2 regions of the Microbispora triticiradicis genome follow, and region 2 is predicted to be linked to the other one. Evidence: riboswitches for the same ligand, from Rfam matches in the RefSeq annotation. Region 2 holds a riboswitch; the other holds the start of a gene.

Region 1 (6,400 bases), on a different contig from region 2:
TGATCCTGGCCGCGGCCGGGGTGCTGAAGGGCCGGGAGAGCAGCGCGTACCCCGCCTGCGCCTCGGACGTCGAGAACGGCGGCGGCACCTGGGTCGACAGCGAGGCGCACGTCGACCGGAACCTGGTGACCGGGCGGGCCTGGCCCGACCACCCCGCCTGGATGCGCGCGTTCATGAAGGTGCTGCGGGCCGCCGCCCCGGCGGACTGAGGATTCGGCCGGCTCGTGGACGTCGCTCCTCCATGAGCCGTGCGGCCCGGCGGAGCCGCTTTCGGGACTGATCCTGCCCGAAAACGGGCAAGAAACTTGTTAGTCGGCATCCGCGCTGCGTTAGGGTCCTGCTCTGTGTCCACGGCACGGCATCCCTTCGAGGATCTGATCGGCCATCTCACCCGGACCACCTCTCTGGGTCCGGGTGAGGCGGCCCGCGTGGTGGCCGACGTCCTGGCGTACTTCGGCGAGCCCGCGGAAGACTACGTGCGGCGCCGCCACGGCGAACTCAAGTCGAGGGGGCTGACCAACGACCAGATCTTCCCCAGGATCTCCGCCGAGCTCGCGGGAAGGCGTGTCGCGGCACCGGAGCTGACCCTGCGCCAGCTCCGGAGGATCGTTTACGGATAGGAGCGGTTATGTGCGGAATCGTCGCTTACGTCGGGCCGAAGGATGCGGCGCCCATCCTGCTCGAAGGTCTCCAGCGGCTGGAGTACCGGGGCTACGACTCGGCAGGCCTCGCCATCGTGAACTCCAGGAGTCTCAAGACGCGCAAGGTCAAGGGCCGGGTCGCCGACCTGGCGGCGGCGGTGCCCGCGAAGTTCAAGGGCACGATCGGGATCGGGCACACCCGGTGGGCCACGCACGGCGCGCCCAGTGACGTGAACGCGCACCCGCACCTCGACCAGGAGCAGCGGATCGCCGTCGTGCACAACGGCATCATCGAGAACGCCGACGAGCTGCGCCGCCGCCTGGAGGGCGAGGGCGTGAAGTTCGAGAGCGAGACCGACAGCGAGGTGCTCTCCCACCTCGTCGGGCGGATGGTCAAGGAGACCGACTCGCTGCGGGAGGCCGTGCTGCGGGCGCTGAAGAGCGTCGTCGGGACGTACGGCATCGCCGTCGTCGACGCGCAGCGCCCCGGCGAGATCGTGGTCGCCCGCAACGGCAGCCCGATCGTCCTCGGCCTCGGCGAGAAGGAGATGTTCGCCGCCTCCGACGTCGCCGCGCTCATCCGCTACACCCGGCAGGTCGTCCACCTGGAGGACGGCGAGCTCGCGGTCATCAAGGCCGACGGGTTCAACACGTTCACCAGCGACGCCCGGGAGACCGCCAAGGAGCCGTTCACGGTCGACTGGGACGCCGGCCACTACGACAACGGCGGCTACGAGCACTACCTGCTCAAGGAGATCTCCGAGCAGCCCGACACGGTCGCCCGCACCCTGCGCGGCCGCATCGACGACCGGTTCCACATCGCCCACCTCGGCGGCCTCAACATGGACGCCCGCGAGACCCGGTCCTTCCGCCGCGTGAAGATCATCGGCTGCGGGTCCGCGTACTACTCCGGGCAGATCGGCGCGCAGCTCATCGAGGAGCTGGCCCGCATCCCCGCCGACGCCGAGCCGGCCTCGGAGTTCCGCTACCGCAGCCCGGTCGTCGAGCCCGACACGCTGTACGTCGCCATCAGCCAGTCGGGCGAGACGTACGACACGCTCGCCGCGGTTCAGGAGCTCAAGCGCAAGGGCGGCCGGGTGCTCGGCATCGTCAACACGGTCGGCAGCGCCATCGCCCGGGAGACCGACGGCGGCATCTACCTGCACGCCGGGCCCGAGGTCTCGGTGGCCTCCACCAAGGCGTTCACCTCCACCGCCGTGGCGTTCGCGCTGCTCGCCCTGCACCTCGGCCGGGTACGGGACCTGTCGCCGGCCGACGGGCGCAGGATCTGCGACGGCCTGCGGCGGCTGCCCGAGCAGATCAAGGAGATCCTCACCCTGGAGGACCGGATCAGGGAGCTGGCCAAGAAGTACGCCGACGCGCCGGGCATGATGTTCGTCGGCCGGGTCCGCGGCTACCCGGTGGCCCGCGAGGGCGCCCAGAAGCTCAAGGAGATCTCCTACGTCCACGCGGAGGCCTACCCGGCGAGCGAGCTCAAGCACGGCCCGCTGGCGCTGATCAGCCCCGAGCTGCCGACCGTCGCGGTCGTGCCGGACGACGAACTGCTGGACAAGAACCTCACCACGCTCGGCGAGATCCGGGCGAGGCACGGCCGCATCCTCATGGTCGGCCACCGCACCTCCGAGGCGGCCGACGACTGCATCGTGGTGCCCAGGAACGAGGTGGAGCTGGACCCCATCCTGCTCACGATCCCGCTCCAGCTGTTCGCCTACCACGCGGCCGTCGCCCTCGGCCGCGACGTCGACCGCCCCCGCAACCTCGCCAAGAGCGTCACGGTCGAGTAGCTCCTCCACGTCCCGTCCGGCTCGCGTCGCGGACGCGAGCCGGACGGTGCGCATCTGTCACCGCGCCTCCGATCGGCACCGACGACATGAGCGGCGCGCTCGCCGATCCGCCGATCGCCACATCCGTAACGTCCGTTATGTCATGACATGGGGTGGTTGCTCATAGTCTGTCCGCATAAGGGGCTCTTCGGGGGGAGGGTGCCGGCATGCGACGCCGTACGGTTCTCGCACTGGGGGTCCTGGCCCTGGCGGGCGGATGCGGCACCCCGGCGCCTCCGTACCGCGGGGAGCTCTCCCTCCTCGTCCCCGGCCCGCCGGAGTGCTGGGGGGACGGCGTCGCCCGGAGCCTGAAGTCCCTCATCGAGGCCCGCCGCTGGGCCGGCAGAGTGCTGGTCACGCGGGACGCTGGGGGCGGCGGCGCGTCGGCCGTCGGACGCTTCGCCGTCGGACGGCCGGACCGGCTGATGGTCGCCGACCCCCTCCTGCTGGCCGACTGCGCGCTCGGTCGCGCGCCCGGCGACGCGGGGCCGTTCGCCGCCCGGACGGTGCCGCTGGCCAGGCTGGCGGGGGAGTGGCAGGTGCTGGTGGCCTCCCCCGATTCGGGTTACCGCTCGTTCGAGCAGGTCGCGGCGGCCCTGCTGCGCACCCCGGAGCGGGTGAAGGTGGCGGGCGGGCCCGACCGCGGGCCCGGCCACCTGCTGCTCGGCCTGACCGCCCGGGGTCTCGGGGCCGATCCGCGGCTGGCGGCGTACGAGGCCTTCGACAGCCCCGCCCGGGCCGTCGCGGCGGTGGCCGAGGGGACGACCGCGCTCGCCTTCGGCGGGCGCGGCGACGTCGCCGCCCACGTCAGGGCCGGGCGGCTGCGCCCGCTCGCCGTCTCCGCTCCCGAGCGCCTGCCCGGCCTGGACGCGCCCACGCTGACCGAGTCGGGGGTGCGGGTGGCGTACGCGAACTGGACCGGCCTGCTCGCCCCCCTCGGGGTGGCGGCCCGCGAGCGCGACGCGCTGATCGGCCTGTGCCGGGCCGTCGCGGACTCGCCCGCCTGGCTCCGCCTGTGCGAGCGCAACGGCTGGACGCCGATGTGGCTCGCCGGCGAGGAGTTCCGGCAGTGGCTCACGGGCGAGGCGCGTCGTACGGCCCTGCTTCTCGATGATCTCGGAATCCGGTGAGCAACACAACTTGTAGGGCCGCTTGCGAGATCGCCCACTAGATGTAGGATCCATCGCGTCGCTGGTTCACCTCGGTGAGGCAAGAGGGAACCCGGTGTGAATCCGGGGCTGCCCCGCAGCGGTGAGCGGGAACGACCGCCGTCACAGAGCACTGGTGCGTGAGCGCACCGGGAAGCGACGGCCAGTAGGTCCGGCGGGCGTGTGTCCCGCCGGCCGCCCGCGAGCCCGAAGACCTGCCCGCGACCGCGCGCGGAGTCACCGCGCGCGCCCGCGCCGTGCCCCGAGGGAGGGCCCGCCGCCCGCAGGCCGTGCCGTCGCACGCGTGCGCCGCGGCGTCCCCTCCCCTCCGGCCGGCCGGGTCAGGAGACGAGGAGGAGAGGGCGACCGATGACGATCACCGACCCGGTCTCCGCGCCCGCGCGCCCCGGCACGGGGCCGCGCGGCGCGGGGGAGACCGCGGATGTCTGGCGGGCCATCGAGGAGGCGGCGGCGGGGGTCGTCGCCGACCCGGAGAACTCCCGGCGGGCGGCGCGGCTGCTCGCCCGGGTCATCGAGGAGGAGACGGCGGGCCAGGGGGTGCGCGCCTTCTCCGAGTCGGTCGCGGCCGCCCACGCGGCCGGGCTGCTGGGCGACGCCGTCGCCGCGTTCGTGGCCGACGAGGCCGAAGCGCTGGACGCGCTGATCGACCCGGCGGCCGACGACCGGTTCGAGTACTTCGGGCTGCGCACGGTCTACGACCGCTACCTGCTGCGGCATCCGGTCACGCGGCGGGTGCTCGAACGCCCGCAGCACTTCCTGCTGCGCGTGGCCTGCGGCCTGTCGGCGAGCGTCGGCGAGGCGGCCGAGCTGTACCGGCTGATGTCCGCGCTCGCCTATCTGCCCAGCTCGCCGACGCTGTTCAACTCCGGGGCGCGCCGCCCGCAGCTCTCGTCGTGCTTCCTGCTCGACTCGCCGCGCGACGAACTGGAGAGCATCTACGAGCGGTACGGCCAGGTGGCGCGGCTGTCGAAGTACTCCGGCGGGATCGGCGTCGCCTGGACCCGGGTGCGCTCGCGCGGGTCGCTGATCCGGGGGACCAACGGCCTGTCCAACGGCATCGTCCCCTGGCTGCGCACGCTCGACGCGTCGGTGGCGGCGGTGAACCAGGGAGGCAGGCGCAAGGGAGCCGCCTGCGTCTACCTGGAGACCTGGCACGCCGACATCGAGGAGTTCCTGGAGCTTCGCGACAACACGGGCGAGGAGTCGCGCCGCACCCACAACCTCAACCTGGCCAACTGGGTGCCCGACGAGTTCATGCGCCGGGTCGAGGCGGACGGCGTGTGGTCGCTGTTCGACCCCAAGGAGACCCCCGAGCTGACCGACCTGTGGGGCGAGGCGTTCGACGCCCGGTATCGCGAGCTGGAGGCTTCCGGGCGGTACGTCCGGCAGGTGCCCGCCCGCACCCTCTACGCCCGGATGATGCGCACCCTCGCCCAGACCGGCAACGGCTGGATGACCTTCAAGGACGCCGCCAACCGCGCCTCCAACCAGACCGCGCTGCCGCGCAACGTCATCCACCTGTCCAACCTGTGCACCGAGATCCTGGAGGTCACCAGCGACGGGGAGACCGCCGTGTGCAACCTCGGCTCGGTCAACCTCGCCGCCCACCTGACCCCCGAGGGAGACGCCGTCGACTTCGGCCGGCTGCGCGCCACGGTCCGCACCGCCGTACGGTTCCTCGACCGCACGATCGACCTCGGCTTCTACCCGACCCCCGAGGCGGAGGCGGCCAACCAGCGGTGGCGGCCGGTGGGCCTCGGCGTCATGGGCCTCGCCGACGTCTTCTTCGCGCTGCGCCTGCCGTTCGACTCGCCGGAGGCGCTGGCGCTGTCCACCCGGATCGCCGAGGAGATCGCGCTCGCGGCGTACGGCACCTCGGCCGACCTGGCCGCCGAACGCGGGCGCCACCCCGCGTACGAGGAGACACGAGCGGCGGGCGGCGTCCTGCACCCCGACCACTACCCGTGCGCCCCGGCGCACCCGGAGGAGTGGGCGGCGCTGCGCGCGAGGATCGCGGAGACCGGGCTGCGCAACTCCCTGCTGGTCGCGATCGCGCCGACGGCCACGATCGCCTCGATCGCGGGCTGTTACGAGTGCGTCGAGCCGCAGGTGTCCAACGTCTTCAAGCGCGAGACGCTGTCGGGGGAGTTCCTCCAGGTCAACCGGTATCTCGTCCGCGACCTCCAGGCCCTCGGGCTGTGGACGCGGGCGATCCGCGACGCGATCAAGCTCCACGACGGCTCGATCCAGGACATCCCCGCGATCCCCGGCGAGCTCAAGGCGCTCTACCGCACCGCCTGGGAGCTGCCGCAGAAGGCGCTCGTCGACCTCGCGGCCGCGCGGCAGCCGTACGTCGACCAGTCGCAGTCGCTCAACCTCTTCATGGCCGCGCCCACGATCGGCAAGCTCTCGTCGATGTACGCCTACGCGTGGCGGTCGGGCCTGAAGACCACCTACTACCTGCGCTCGCGCCCGGCGACCAGGATCGCCCAGACGACCGTGCCGGCCGTCACCCCCGCGGAGGCCGTCACCCCCGCCGAGGCGGTCGCCTGCTCCCTTGAGAACCCCGAGATCTGCGAGGCGTGCCAATGAGAACGATGCTGCTCGACCCGGGCATGGACCTGACCCTCCGCCCGATGCGCTACCCCGGGTTCTACGAGAGGTACCGCGCGGCGATCAGGAACACCTGGACCGTCGAGGAGGTCGACCTCGCCTCCGACCTCGCCGACCTGGCGACGCTGGAGCC
Region 2 (6,400 bases):
CACCCGCGAACACGACATCGCCGACTCCGACGACTACTTCCAGTACCACGGCGGCATGATCGCGACCGTGCGCGCGCTGACGGGCCGCGCGCCCGCCGCCTACGTGGGCGACAGCACCCGCCCCGACGCCGTCCGCACCCGGACCCTGTCGGAGGAGACCGCGCGGATTTTCCGCGCCCGGGTCGTCAACCCCAACTGGCTCGCCGCCATGCGCCGCCACGGCTACAAGGGCGCGTTCGAGCTGGCCGCGACCGTGGACTACCTGTTCGGCTACGACGCCACGACCGGCGTCGTCGCCGACTGGATGTACGACACGCTCGCCTCGACGTACGTGCTCGACCCGGTCAACCGCGACTTCATGGCCAAGTCGAACCCGTGGGCGCTGCACGGCATCGCGCAGCGCCTGCTGGAGGCCGCAGAGCGGCGCATGTGGGAGCACCCGGACCCGGAGGTGCTCGCCGGGCTGCGCGACGCCTATCTCGCGATCGAGGGCGACCTTGAGGAGGGCTCGGCGTAGGCGAGCAGCCGCCGGGCGAGTTGTGGGGCACCCGCCCAGTGCAGGTGCAGGTACGACGCGGTGAGCCGGGCGTCGCCGGCCCCGTCGGCACCGCCACGCCACCGGAAGACCGGCTGCCCGCCGCCGGTGACCGTGGTCCGGTGGAACTCGTGGCCCCTGAACCGCTCGCCCTGCCGGGTCAGCAGCGTGTCGCGCACGGCCACCGCGTCGCGGTAGCCCAGCGTCAGCCGGTTGGTCATCTGCGCGACGCCCGGCACCCGGCCGCACATCGGGCGGCCGTCCAGCTCCTCGCACAGGTAGAGCAGCCCCGCGCACTCGGCCGCCACCGCGCCCGGGAACGCGGCGACCTCGGCGCGCAGGGGCTCGTTGGCCGACAGCTCGGCCGCGTACATCTCGGGGAAGCCGCCCCCCACGACCAGCGCGGAGGCGCCCTCGGGCAGGGACTCGTCGCGTACCGGGTCGAACACCGCGACCTGCGCTCCGGCGGCGGTGAGCATCTCGGCGTGCTCGGCGTACCCAAACGTGAACGCGGCGCCGCCCGCGACCGCCACCACCCGCCGCGCCCCGGGCTCCCGGCCGTCCGACGGGTCCCACGGCTCGCCGGTCAGCGGCGCCGCGGTCCCGGCGAGCCGTACGAGACCGTCCAGGTCGCACGAGCCCGCCACGAGCGCGCCGAGCCGGTCCACCGCCGTCACGGCGGCGGGCAGCCGCTCGGCCGCCGGGACCAGCCCGAGATGGCGGGACGGCGTCACCACGTCGTCGTCACGGTGGACCGCCCCCAGCACCGGAACCCCGGTCTCCTCCAGCGCCGCCCGGCACAGCTCCTCGTGCCGCGCCGACCCGAGGCGGTTCAGCACCACGCCCGCCACCCGCACCCGCGAGTCGAACGTCGCGAAGCCATGCACCAGCGCCGCCACCGACCTGCTCTGCCTGCCCGCGTCCACGACGAGCACCACGGGCGCGCCCAGCAGCCGCGCCACGTGCGCGGTCGAGGCGAAGTCACCGTCGCCGCGCCCGTCGAACAGCCCCATCACGCCCTCGACGACCGCGATGTCGCAGCCCGCGGAGCCGTGCAGGAACAGCGGCGTCACCCGCTCCTCGCCGGTCAGCCACGGGTCGAGGTTGCGCCCGGGCCGCCCGGAGGCGAGCGTGTGGTAGCCCGGGTCGATGTAGTCGGGCCCCACCTTGAACGGCGCGACGCGCAGTCCGCGCGCCGCGAGCGCCGCCATCAGGCCCGTGGCCACGGTCGTCTTGCCGCTCCCCGAGGCCGGGGCCGCGACCACCAGTCGCGGGACGCCGGTCACCACTCGATGCCCTTCTGGCCCTTCTGCCCGGCGTCCATGGGATGGCGGACCTTGCCCATCTCCGTCACGAGGTCCGCGGCCTCCACCAGCCGGGCGGGCGCGTCGCGTCCGGTGATGACGACGTGCTGGGCCCCCGGGCGTCCGGCCAGCGCCGAGATCACGTCGTCGAGGTCGATCCACCCCCACTTGAGCGGATAGGTGAACTCGTCCAGCACGTAGAACCGGTACGTCTCGGCCGCGAGGTCGCGTTTGATCTGCTCCCAGCCCTCGCGGGCGTCGGCGGCGTGGTCGGCCTCGGTGCCCGGCCGCTGGATCCACGACCAGCCCTCGCCCATCTTGTGCCAGGCGACGGTGCCGCCCTCGCCGCTCGCGCCCAGCACGGTCAGCGCGCGCTCCTCGCCGACCCGCCATCTGGCCGACTTCACGAACTGGAACACCCCGATCGGCCACCCCTGGTTCCAGGCGCGCAACGCCATCCCGAACGCGGCCGTCGACTTCCCCTTGCCCGGCCCCGTGTGCACCATGAGCAGCGGCCTCGTCCGGCGCTGCCGGGTGGTCAACCCGTCGTCCGGGACGTTCTCCGGCTTCCCCTGCGGCATCTCAGCCCGCCTTCCTTCGCTTGGACACGAGATCGCCCAGCGACTCCAGCGGGAGCACCCGTGCGCCCAGCCGGAGGGCCAGCGTGCCCGCCAGGCCCAGGCGGACCGGCCCGCTCTCGCAGTCGACGACGACCGAGGTCACCCCCGCGAGCGCGGTGGCCGCGCGGGTCACGTCCCCGCCGGAGGTCGCGCGGCCGTCCGTCACGACGACGAGGAGGGGGCGGCGGTCCGGGTCACGCATCCGTTCCACGCGGAGCACCTCCGCCGCCGTCGCGAGTCCCTCGGCCAGGGGGGTGCGTCCCCCCGTCGGGAGCGCGCGGAGCCGGGCCGCGCCCGCCTCCACCGAGGAGGTCGGGGGGAGCGCCACGGTCGCGCCCCGGCCGCGGAAGACGACCAGGCCCACCTTGTCCCTGCGCTGGTAGGCGTCCAGCAGCAGGCTCAGCACGGCCGTCTTGACAGCCGTCATCCGCCTGCGCGCCCCCATCGAGCCGCTGGCGTCGACGACGAACAGCACGAGGTTGCCTTCGCGGCCCTCGCGGACGGGCTCGCGGAGGTCGTCCCGCCTGAGGATCAGGCCGGGACCACGTCTGCCCCGGAGGACCTGATGGGGGGCGGCCGCCAGGAGGGTGGAGGGGAGATCGATCGCGCGGGGACCGGCGCCGCCGGGGAGGCGTGCGCCGATCGCGCGGCCATGGCGTCCCCGGCCGCTGGACCGCCGGCCCGCCGCGCCCTCGCCCACTCCGGAGACCCTGAGGACGGGTACGCGGAACGGGGCCCCGACCGCCGCCACGTCTTCCGGGGCGGAGTCGTGAGGGGCCGCGTCTCCGGACCGAGAGGCGGGTTCCCCGTCACCGGGAGAAGCGTCGGACGCGGGACCACCACCACCTTCTCCCGAAATTTCGTGAGACGGGGCGGCGGGGCCGCCGGGCTGCGAACCATCGGACTGTGAACCATCGGCTGGAGGGCCGCCGGGGCCGTCAGGGCCTTCCGGCCGCCCGGGCCCCTCACGGTCATCCGGGTCGTCGGGGTCGTCGGGGCCGTCGGGCTCGGTCTGGTCCAGCAGGTCGTCGAGAAGCCGTTCGTCCAGGCCGGGCGCGTCGAACGGATCGCGGCGACGGCGGTGCGGCAACGCCAGCCGGGCCGCCACCCGGACGTCCTCCCGGGTCACCACGTCCCGCCCCTGCCAGGCGGCGTGCGCCACAGCGGCATGAGCGGTGACGAGATCGGCCCGCAGACCGTCCACCTCGAAACCCGCGCAGACGGCCGTGATCTGCCGTAGCCGAGCGTCGGGCAGCCGTACCGCCGGAAGGGCGGCCCGGGCCCGCGCGATCCGCTCGGCGAGCGCGGCCTCCTCCGGAGCCCATCGTGCCGCGAAGCCCTCGGGATCGGCGTCGAACGCGAACCGCCGCCGGACGACCTCCGCCCGTTCGCCGGGCTCCCGGGTCGCCCGCACCTCGACGGTCAGCCCGAACCGGTCGAGCAGCTGCGGGCGGAGCTCCCCTTCCTCCGGATTCATGGTTCCGACGAGCAGGAACCGCGCGGCATGCCGTACCGAGACGGTCTCGCGCTCCACGTAGCAGACCCCGAGCGCCGCCGCGTCGAGCAGCAGGTCCACCAGATGGTCGTGCAGGAGGTTCACCTCGTCCACGTACAGAACGCCCCGATGGGCGGCCGCGAGCAGCCCGGGTTCGAAGGCCTTGACCCCTTCGGTCAGCGCTCGCTCCAGGTCCAGCGACCCGGCCAGCCGATCCTCCGAGGCTCCCACCGGAAGCTCCACCAGCGACGCCGGCCGCCGGACCCACGCGGCGTCCGGCTCGTGCGGCCCGTCGGGACACCCCGGATCGGGCGCCGCCGGATCACAGTGGAACCGGCACCCCGCCACCACGGCGACCGGGGGCAACTGCGCGGCCAGCGCGCGGACGATGGTGGACTTCGCGGTGCCCTTCTCCCCGCGTACCAGGACGCCGCCGGCCCGGGGCGAGACCGCGTTCAGCACCAGCGCCAGCTTCAGGTCGTCGAGCCCGACGACCGCGCTGAAGGGATAGGCAGGGTTCACGGTGCGGCCTTCCGGTTGACGTACGTGATCCGCCAGCCGCCGTTCCCGGCGGCCAGTCCGGTGTGGGACAACGGCGCGACGTCGAAGGCCGCGGCCCGTGTCGCGGTAAGGCCGAGCGCGTGCGCGAGCGCGGCCCGGATGGGCCCGGCGTCGCAGACGGCGACCACACGGGCGGCGTCCGCGCGGAGCGACTCCATCCACGCGGCCACCCGTTCGCCCATGCCGGCAAGGCTCTCCCCGCCATGGGGGACCGCCCGCGGGTCGGTCAGCCACGCGCCGAGCCCCGCGGGGTCCGCCGCGGCCACCTCCGCGAACGGCCGGCCCGCCCAGGCCCCGTAATCGGCCTCGGCGAGCGCGCCGGCCACGACGGGTTCCCGGCCCGACGCGGCCCGGGCGGTCGCCACGGCGGCGGGCCACGGCGCGGCGAAGACGAGCGCGTCGCCGGGCACGCCCAGCACGGCGGCCTGTGCCGTGGCCTGGGCGAGTCCCGACGGATCGGGTTCCTCGGGCATGGGGAAGCAGGCGCGCCGGGCACCTGGCGTACCCGCCTGACGGATGAACAGCACGGCTCAGCCGCGCGGCTGGTTCGAGACGGGGCGAAGGTCGCTCACAAGGGCCTCCTCAGGGATGACGCGTCCCGGCAGACGAGGTCACGGTGGCCAAGCGACCTGGCTCCCGGGGTCCATGCCCCGGATACAGTGGCGCGACCGCACCGGCATCTCACCGGATTTCCCTTGGTCACCGCGAAACCTTCCGGACGCTACCCGTTCCGGACAATCAGCGTCAACAACCTCAGGCCGCGCCGGGCGGTAGGACCCGGAGTCCTGAGGGCGGCCCGCCCGCGATGAGCGCGAGCAACGCGGCGGTGTCGACGTTCCGCTCGACGAGGTCTCCGAGCGCGTCCAGCCGTGCCTCCCGCAGCGCCGCGAAGGAGACGCCGGGGCCGGCGTGGAACTCGCGTCCCGCCGCCCGCGCCACCTCACCGAGGAACGCCCGCCGGAACCCGTCGTTCTCCAGCGCTCCGTGCCAGGTGGTGCCCCACACGTTCCCCACCCGGCAGCCGTCGAGGAACTCCTCGCCCGCGTAGCGCGTCACGATCCCGTGGTGGATCTCGTACGCCTCCACGGGATGCCCGTACGCCTCGCCGCTCGGCCGCCCGAGCGTCTTCTCGGCGGCGAACACGACGTCGGCCGGGAGCAGTCCCAGCCCGGCGACCGTGCCGGCGCCCGACTCGACCTGGTCGGTGATGGTACGGGCGAGCATCTGGTAGCCCCCGCAGACGCCGAGCACCGGTCCCGTTCTCCCGGCCACGACATCGGCGATCCCGGTCTCCCGCAACCAGGCGAGGTCGCTCACGGTGGCCCGCGAACCGGGCAGGACCAGCAGGTCGGCCTCCGCGCACTCGGCCGGGGACGTGGCGAACGTCACCACGACCCCCGGCTCGGCGGCCAGCGCGTCCACGTCGGTGAAGTTCGAGATCCGCGGATACCGTACGACCGCCACCCGCAGCGCCCCACCGGCCGCCGCCGCGCCCCGCGGCCGGGTGTCGAGCGACAGGGAGTCCTCGACGTCCATCCAGAGCCCGTCGAGCCAGGGCAGCACGCCGTAGACGCGGCGCCCGGTCAGCCCCTCGATCATGTCAAGTCCGGGCGCGAGCAGCTCTCGCGCGCCCCGGAACTTGTTCACGATGAAGCCGGCGATGTGCGCCTGGTCGGCGGCGTCCAGCAGCGCGACCGTGCCGTACATGTGCGCGAAGACCCCGCCGCGGTCGATGTCCCCGACCACGACCACCGGCAGCCCGGTCGCCCGGGCCAGGCCCATGTTAGCGATGTCCCCGGCCCGGAGGTTGATCTCGGCCGGAGAGCCCGCGCCTTCACAGACCACCACGTCGAACTCGCGGGCCAGCCGCCGGTACGACTCGACG

The links. Region 2 has a riboswitch for cobalamin ahead of FED44_RS19635 (histidine phosphatase family protein). Riboswitches for the same ligand answer to the same signal wherever they lie in the genome.
Region 1: it holds a riboswitch for cobalamin, as region 2 does, so the genes downstream of both, FED44_RS07050 (ribonucleoside-diphosphate reductase subunit alpha) here and FED44_RS19635 (histidine phosphatase family protein) in region 2, are expected to answer to the same signal.

What each region holds. Positions count from the first base shown of each region.
Region 1 is NZ_VANP01000002.1:440,786-447,185, forward strand. It holds gene FED44_RS07030 (DJ-1/PfpI family protein) at 1-209, shown strand, start outside; gene FED44_RS07035 (hypothetical protein) at 345-620, shown strand; gene glmS (glutamine--fructose-6-phosphate transaminase (isomerizing)) at 629-2,446, shown strand; gene FED44_RS07045 (Bug family tripartite tricarboxylate transporter substrate binding protein) at 2,653-3,615, shown strand; cobalamin riboswitch at 3,661-3,870, shown strand; gene FED44_RS07050 (ribonucleoside-diphosphate reductase subunit alpha) at 4,003-6,246, shown strand; gene FED44_RS07055 (ribonucleotide-diphosphate reductase subunit beta) at 6,243-6,400, shown strand, end outside.
Region 2 is NZ_VANP01000007.1:113,068-119,467, forward strand. It holds gene cobN (cobaltochelatase subunit CobN) at 1-517, shown strand, start outside; gene FED44_RS19620 (cobyrinate a,c-diamide synthase) at 475-1,803, opposite strand; gene cobO (cob(I)yrinic acid a,c-diamide adenosyltransferase) at 1,818-2,420, opposite strand; gene FED44_RS19630 (VWA domain-containing protein) at 2,422-4,476, opposite strand; gene FED44_RS19635 (histidine phosphatase family protein) at 4,473-4,988, opposite strand; adenosylcobalamin (AdoCbl) riboswitch at 5,089-5,236, opposite strand; gene FED44_RS19640 (cobyric acid synthase) at 5,269-6,400, opposite strand, start outside.